DNA from 2 places in the Streptomyces sp. NPDC007896 genome. Region 2 is predicted to be linked to the other one. Evidence: riboswitches for the same ligand, from Rfam matches in the RefSeq annotation. Region 2 holds a riboswitch; the other holds the start of a gene.

Region 1 (4,028 bases), on a different contig from region 2:
CGCACGGTGAGTTCATCGAGGTGCACGAGCCGCTCAGCCAGGACGCCCTGCACACGCTCACCGCGCACGAGCAGTACCAGCCCGCCGAGATCGGCCCGATGGTCGACGAGAACGGTGTCGAGCGCAAGGTGAAGGGCTCGGAGCGGCTGCGCTCCAAGCTCAGCGAGGGCTTCTACGGGGAGGACAGCCAGATCCCCAAGCCCACGGTCGAGGAGTACAAGGAGATCACGAGCGGCCACGGCCACCACTGATCCTCCGACCGGTTGACCGGTCTTCACTGATCGCCACGGCGAGAGCCTCCGTCCATTGCCTGGACGGGGGCTCTTTGCCGTCTCCGGGCCTGGATAGGGTGTTCCCATCTACACAAGGCGTCCCTTTGCGGGGACGACGGACCCAGGAGCGGCTTATGAGCGCTGTGAACCCCGCTGGAGGCAACACCGCGGCGGGCCGTTCCTGGCCCGACGTACTGAGTGCACTGCTCGGCGGCCAAAACCTGAGCGCCGCTGATACGGCGTGGGCGATGGACCGCATCATGAGCGGTGAGGCCGCGGACGCCCAGATCGCGGGCTTCCTGGTGGCGCTGCGGGCCAAGGGAGAGACGGTCGAGGAGATCACCGGTCTCGTGGAGGCGATGTACGCGCACGCGCAGCCGCTGCACATCCCGGGGCCGGCCGTCGACATCGTCGGTACGGGGGGCGACCGGGCCAAGACGGTCAATATCTCGACGATGTCCGCCATCGTGATCGCGGGGACCGGGGCGAAGGTCGTCAAGCACGGCAACCGGGCGTCGTCCTCGGCGAGCGGGTCGTCCGATGTGCTCGAGAAGCTCGGCATCAACCTGGACCTGCCGCCCGAGCGGGTGGCGCGGGTGGTGGAGGAGGCCGGGATCACCTTCTGCTTCGCGGCCAAGTTCCATCCCTCGATGCGGTTCGTCGGCGCGGTCCGCCGGGACCTTGGGATTCCGACCTCGTTCAACCTCCTCGGCCCGCTGACCAACCCCGCCCGGGTCACCGCCTCCGCGGTTGGCTGCTTCGACACCCGGATGGCGGGGCTCATCGCCGGTGTACTGGCTGAGCGCGGCTCGTCCGCGCTGGTGTTCCGTGGCGACGACGGCCTCGACGAGCTGACGACCACGGCCACCTCCCGGGTGTGGATCGTCCGCGACGGCAAGGTCACCGAGGAGGCGTTCGACCCGCGGGACGTCGGCCTCGAGCTGGTGCCGGTGGAGGCGCTGCGGGGTGCCGACCCCTCGTACAACGCGGACGTCGCCCGTCACCTGCTGAACGGCGAGACGGGGCCGGTACGGGACGCCGTGCTCCTGAACTCCGCGGCGGCCCTCGTCGCCCTGTCCCCGACCGACGCGCCACTCGCGGACCAGCTCCGCGCCGCGATGGCGAAGGCGGCGGAGGCGATCGACTCGGGGGCGGCGAAGCGAACGCTGGAACGCTGGGTGGCGGCGAGCCAGTCGTAGTCCACTTCTCCCCCCGCGGGCGCGTGGGGGTTGCTCGCGCAGTTCCCCGCGCCCCTGGGGCGGGGCTGCGCCCCGATTCCCCGCCCGCCCCGGTTTTGTTCGTCCGCGCAGTTCCCCGCGCCCCTTTTTTAGGGGCGCGGGGAACTGCTTTTAGGGGCGCGGGGAACTGCGCGGGCTTTTGGGGGTCTGGGGGCGGAGCCCCCAGGTGGGGATGGGACGGGTAGGGGCGGCGGGGGCGAGGAACGTGGGGCCGCCCCCCACTCGGCGTCCCGGTATACGGACGCCGGGTTGCGGGCGGAAGATCTTGTGGCAGGATGCCGTATCAGGTCATGAGTGACAGCCATCAGGCCCCGGCCGGCTGTCCGGCAACCCTCCGTCCGTGGCGGGGTGCCCCGGGTGAAGACCAGGTCGTAGGCAGCGAGGTCTACGGCAAGCGCGGACCCCTCGAGAATCCCAGGGGTCCTGGTCGTTCGAGGGAGCCTTCTGTGAGCAAGCGAATGCGATAGGGCGTAGAGCCCCGCCTCCGCACACCCCTTTCGCCTTTCCTCCCTGCGCCGAGCCGTGCAGCCGCACACCCGTACCCCCGTGCACCCGGCCCGCGCAGCGATTCCGCCTGCCTCTCACAGGAGCTCGCCATGTCTGTCTCCACCGCTGCCGCCGACCAGACCGTTTGTGCCCCCCTGCCCGTTCTGGGCCGAGACGTCACCGTCCCGCTCGTGACCGGCGGCGAGGTCACCTACGCCGCGCTCGACTACGCCGCCAGCGCCCCCGCCCTCCAGCGGGTGTGGGACGACGTCGCCGCGTACGCCCCGTACTACGGCAGCGTGCACCGAGGCGCCGGGTACCTCTCCCAGCTGTCCACCGACCTCTTCGAGAACGCCCGCAGGACCGTCGCGGAGTTCCTCGACTGCCGGGGCGACGACCAGGTCGTCTTCACCCGCTCCACCACCGACTCCCTGAACCTGCTCGCCGCCACCCTGCCGGCCGACTGCCAGGTGTTCGTCTTCGAGACGGAACACCACGCCTCGCTGCTGCCGTGGAAGGACGCCCAGGTCACCTACCTCAACGCGCCCCGCACCCCGCAGGAGGCCGTCACGGCCCTGGAGCGGGCCCTCGCCGCCCGTGACCCCCACGGCCCGGCCCTCGTCTGCGTCACCGGCGCCTCGAACGTCACCGGCGAGCTGTGGCCGGTGCGCGAGCTGGCCGCCGCCGCGCACGCGCACGGTGCCCGGATCGTCCTGGACGCCGCCCAGCTCGCCCCGCACCACCCGGTGTCGGTGCGGGACCTCGACGTCGACTGGGTCGCCTTCTCCGGGCACAAGCTGTACGCGCCGTTCGGCTCGGGCGTGCTCGCCGGCCGCGCCGACTGGCTGCGCGAGGCCGAGCCGTACCTCGCGGGCGGCGGCGCCAGCCGCAAGGTCACGCGACGGGTGGACGGCGGCGTGGACGTGGAGTGGCACGAGAGCGCGGCCCGGCACGAGGCCGGTTCCCCGAACGTGATCGGCGCCTACTCCATCGCCGCCGCCTGCAAGGCGCTGACCGAGGCCGGTTTCGACACGCTCGTCGCCCGCGAGGAGCAGCTGATCGGGACCGTCCGGGCCGGTCTGGCCGAGGTGCCCGAGGTCCGCGTCCTGTCGCTCTTCGGCGACGACGCCCCGCGCGTCGGCGTCATCTCGTTCGTCGTCGAGGGCTGGAACAGCTCGCACTTCGCGGCCGCGCTGTCCGCCGAGTACGGGATCGGGGTGCGGGACGGTCTCTTCTGCGCCCACCCGCTGGTGCGCACGCTGCTCGGCAGCGATCCGCAGACGCAGGGGGAGTGCGGGGCGCCCGAGGCGGCGCCCGGGGAGAAGTCCCTCAACGCGATCCGTGTCAGCTTCGGGGCCGGTACGCCCGACGAGCATGTGGAGCGCTTCGTGCGTGCGGTGAAGGAACTGGTGCGGGACGGTGCCAAGTGGAACTACCGCACGGAGGACGGCCGCTGCGTCCCGGCGGTCTGAGGCCGTCGGCGGTAGGTGGGGGCTCCGCCCCCACACCCCCGAAGAGATTGCGCGGCTGTGCCTAGCTGTCCAGACCGATGGCGAACGCCGCCTCCAGGTCGTGCTGGGAGTACGTGCGGAACGCGACGTGGGTGTCCGTCGCCTCGACGCCGGGGATCTTGCTGATCTTGCCGGGGATGACGTCCGCCAGGTCGTCGTGGGCCTTCACCCGGACCATGGCGATCAGGTCGTACGTACCGGTGACGGAGAAGACCTCGCTGACACTGTCCAGCGCGGCGATCGACTCGGCGATCTCGGGGATCCGGTCCACGCTGGTCTTGATGAGCACGATCGCGGTGATCACGGCTGGTTTTCTCCCTCGGGGGCTGCTGCTGGGGATTTCACTCTAGTCGGCCGCCCGAACCGCACCCACGCGTAGACGAACCCCAGCGAGAAGCCCACCAGGTGGGCCAGATAAGCGACCCCGGGGCCCGAGGGGCTGCGGCCCGCCGCCAGCCATTGCAGGGTCACCCAGAAGGGCAGCACGACCCAGGCGGGGAAGCGCAGCGGCAGGAAGAAAA
Region 2 (4,028 bases):
AACGGTTGGGGGTGTGCGCCGGAACGCGTCGACCGCGGCTGAATGTATCTGTCCAACTGCCGTCTGCAACAGGTCAATCGGACGAGAATTCCGGGCATGACCGATCGGGAATATACGGAGAATTTGCGAAGATTCAGGGCAAGTCGGGCCCCATAAATGCCATATAAGGCTCAAAAGTGCGGGACACTTTGGCTACTTCTTGCCGGACTTCGGGCGCGAACTCATATGCGCCCGGCATGCAAAGTGGAGCGGCTTCCCCAACTGTACCGCGCTCAACCATGCAGAATTGCCCCCTCCGCTTCTCTCGCGGAGGGGGCAATTCGATGAACTCTCGGTAATTGGCATTACCAAGGGTAACAATCTCACCCTGAGTAACGGCCCACGAGGTGGTCAGCCGCCGGCGACGGCGGGAATGATCGAGACGCCCGCGCCGTCCGGCGTCGCCGTCTCCAGGCCCTGCTCGAAGCGGACGTCGTCGTCGTTCACGTAGACGTTGACGAACCGGCGCAGCTTGCCCTGGTCGTCGAGAACGCGGGCGGAGATACCGGCGTGGTTCTTCTCCAGATCGGCGATGACCTCGCCGAGGGTCCCGCCCTCGGCCGTCACCTCGGCCTGACCACCGGTGTAGGTGCGCAGGATGGTGGGGATGCGGACGTTGACGCTCATTCCTTGTGACCTCCGGTCAGGTAGCGCCCCAAAGGGGCGCGGGGAACTGCGCGACCGGCCCCCACCGGCCCGCAGCGAACAAACAACCCTGCGAGCCAAGCCCTAAGCGAGCCCGGCCTCTCGGAAAGAGTCCAGGTTGGGACGAATGGTCGCCGTCAGCCCCGTACCGGCCACCGCATCCAGCGTCTTCAGACCATCACCGGTGTTCAGAACGACGGTGGTCAGCGTCGGGTCCAGCAGCCCGTTCTCGATCAGCTTCTTCGTCACGCCCACCGTCACACCACCGGCGGTCTCCGCGAAGATGCCCTCCGTGCGCGCGAGCAGCTTGATCGCGTCCACGATCTGCTCGTCGTTCACGTCCTCCACGGCCCCACCCGTGCGCCGCGCGATGTCCAGCACGTACGGCCCGTCCGCCGGGTTGCCGATCGCCAGCGACTTGGCGATGGTGTTCGGCTTCTGGGGCCGTACGACGTCGTGGCCGGCCTTGTAGGCGACGGACACCGGCGAGCAGCCCTCGGCCTGGGCGCCGAAGATCTTGTACGGCTTGTCCTCGACCAGTCCGAGCTTGATCAGCTCCTGAAGACCCTTGTCGATCTTCGTGAGCTGGGAGCCCGAGGCGATGGGCACCACGAGCTGGTCGGGGAGCTTCCACCCCAGCTGCTCGCAGATCTCGTACGCCAGGGTCTTGGAGCCCTCCGCGTAGTACGGCCGCAGGTTGACGTTGACGAAGCCCCAGCCCTCGCCGGCCGGGTCGCCGATCAGCTCGGAGCAGAAGCGGTTCACGTCGTCGTAGTTGCCCTCGATGCCGACGAGCTCGCCGCCGTAGATCGCGGCCATGACGACCTTGCCCTGCTCCAGGTCGTGCGGGATGAACACGCAGGAGCGGAAGCCGGCGCGGGCGGCGGCGGCACCCACGGCGCCGGCGAGGTTGCCGGTGGAGGAGCAGGAGAGGGTGGTGAAGCCGAACGCGCGGGCGGCCTCGATGGCCTGCGCCACGACGCGGTCCTTGAAGGAGTGCGTCGGGTTGCCGGAGTCGTCCTTGACGAAGAGCTTGCCGGCCTCGACACCCAGCTCGCGGGCGAGGTTGTCGGCCTTGACGAGCTTGGTCCAGCCGGGGTTGATGTTCGGCTTGTCGGCGACGTCGGCCGGGACGGGCAGCAGCGGCGCGTAGCGCCAGATGTTCGCGGGGCCCGCTTCGATGCGCGCCCGGAGCTCTTCGGTTTCGTAGGCCGAGAAGTCGTACGCGATCTCCAGCGGGCCGAAACACTCCTCGCAGGCGAAGACCGGGCCGAGCGGCACGCGGTGCCCGCACTCGCGGCAGGAAAGCGCGGCGGCGGGTCCGAGATCCACACCGACTACGGTGGTGGTGTCGCCCGCGACAGGGTTCGTGGTGCTTGCAACAGTCGAACGTGCAACAGTCTGCGCAGCCATGGAGGCGAGGCCCTTTCTCCTCATCTTCCTCACGACGCACTTCGCCGTGAGACGGATTTGGCACCTTCCCTAGCCGGGAGCCTCGCCACATCAATGTGACAGGAACCAGCTGGAGGGTTGCCGGGGCTTCATCGGGCCGTATCCCTCTGCCCCTCTGGATGAGCGGTATTCGGTTGTGTCGTGCGGGTGGTGCGGTGGTCCGCAAATGATCTACGACATGCGATGGTCATCCGCGTTGTTCAAGACTGTAACCGAAGGCCAGGACAGTTGAGATAGTCGTCCGAACCGCGAGATGGATCACACCGTGAGACACCGGGTGATCAGACAGTGAGGAGCCGCAGACTGTGCTGAAGGAAACTGAGCGCTGGCTGAGCAATCGCTCCTGGTCCGTGACCGATCGCCCGCTCCACAGACTCATGTCCGCCAAACGGGCCACGGGCTCCTCGGTGAGCGTCGTCCTGCCGGCGCTGAACGAGGAGGAGACGGTCGGCGAGATCGTCGCCATCATCCGCCACGACCTGATGCAGCAGGTGCCCCTCGTCGACGAGATCGTCGTCATCGACTCGGGCTCGACCGACCGCACCTCGGAGGTGGCCGCCGCGGCGGGCGCGCGCGTGGTGCACCGGGACGAGATCCTGCCGCGCATCCCGACCGTGCCCGGCAAGGGCGAGGTGCTGTGGCGTTCCCTCCTCGTGACGAGCGGGGACATCATCTGTTTCATCGACGCGGATCTGAAGGAGTTCTCCTCGGACTTCGTCTCCGGGATCGTGGGGCCGCTGCTCACCGAGCCCGGTGTGGACCTCGTCAAGGCGATGTACGACCGTCCGCTCGGCGGTGCGGCGGGGCAGGGCGGCCGGGTCACTGAACTCATGGCCCGCCCCCTCCTCAACATGCACTGGCCGCAGCTGGCCGGCTTCGTGCAGCCGCTCGGCGGGGAGTACGCGGCCCGCCGCTCGCTGCTCGAACAGCTCCCCTTCCCCGTCGGGTACGGGATCGAGCTGGGCATGCTGGTCGACGCCCTGCATCTGGTGGGCCTGGACGCGCTGGCCCAGGTCGACGTGGGCGTGCGCAAGCACCGCCACCAGGACGGGCAGGCGCTGGGGCGGATGTCCGCCGCGATCTACCGCACGGCCCAGCTCCGGCTGGCCCGCGGCCACCTGATCCGCCCGGCCCTCACCCAGTTCGAACGGAGCAGGGACGGTTTCGAGCCGCGGACGTACTCGGTGGACACGGAGGAACGTCCGCCGATGGTCGAAATCTCCGAATACCAGAAACGAAGGGCGGCGTAGCAGCGCCTCGTCAGGGGCACGGGGAACTGCGCGACGAGCCCCCACCGGCCCGCGGACGGCATACGGCTGAAGGGAACGTTTGAGCGTTTCGACGCCGGGCTAGGTTTCGATGCATGGCTTCCCCCGCTTCAACGCAAGGCGCCCACAACATCCTCGTCGCATCCAACCGCGGCCCGGTCACCTACGAGGTCCGGGAGGACGGCTCGCTGCGCGCCAGGCGCGGTGGCGGCGGGCTGGTCTCGGGCCTCTCCGCGATCGGGCCGGACGCGGGGGCCCTGTGGGTGTGTTCGGCGCTCGGCGACGGCGACCGCGAGGCGGTCCGGCGCGGGGTCGCCGAGGACGGCGTACGGATGCTGGACATCGCCGCCGACGTGCACGCGGACGCGTACAACGGCATCGCGAACTCCGTGCTGTGGTTCGTCCACCACATGCTGTACCAGACCCCGCTGGAGCCGGTCTTCGACGCGGAGTTCCGGCGCCAGTGGGCGTCGTACGAGGCGTACAACCGCGCGTTCGCCGAAGCTCTGGCCGCGGAGGCGGCGCAGGGTGCGGTGGTGATCGTCCAGGACTACCACCTGGCCCTCGTCCCCGGGATGCTGCGCGAGCTCCGCCCCGACCTGCGGATCGGCCACTTCTCGCACA

The links. Region 2 has a riboswitch for S-adenosylmethionine ahead of thrC (threonine synthase). Riboswitches for the same ligand answer to the same signal wherever they lie in the genome.
Region 1: it holds a riboswitch for S-adenosylmethionine, as region 2 does, so the genes downstream of both, ACFZDJ_RS02265 (aminotransferase class V-fold PLP-dependent enzyme) here and thrC (threonine synthase) in region 2, are expected to answer to the same signal.

The regions. Positions count from the first base shown of each region.
Region 1 covers NZ_JBIBKX010000001.1:496,441-500,468, reverse strand. Annotated here, with positions in the region: gene ACFZDJ_RS02275 (cytochrome b N-terminal domain-containing protein) at 1-251, shown strand, start outside; gene trpD (anthranilate phosphoribosyltransferase) at 407-1,471, shown strand; SAM riboswitch class IV at 1,797-1,913, shown strand; gene ACFZDJ_RS02265 (aminotransferase class V-fold PLP-dependent enzyme) at 2,107-3,468, shown strand; gene ACFZDJ_RS02260 (Lrp/AsnC family transcriptional regulator) at 3,530-3,811, opposite strand; gene ACFZDJ_RS02255 (rhomboid family intramembrane serine protease) at 3,808-4,028, opposite strand, start outside.
Region 2 covers NZ_JBIBKX010000013.1:194,897-198,924, forward strand. Annotated here, with positions in the region: gene ACFZDJ_RS35785 (MoaD/ThiS family protein) at 391-666, opposite strand; gene thrC (threonine synthase) at 769-2,097, opposite strand; SAM riboswitch class I at 2,115-2,262, opposite strand; gene ACFZDJ_RS35795 (glucosyl-3-phosphoglycerate synthase) at 2,442-3,386, shown strand; gene ACFZDJ_RS35800 (trehalose-6-phosphate synthase) at 3,500-4,028, shown strand, end outside.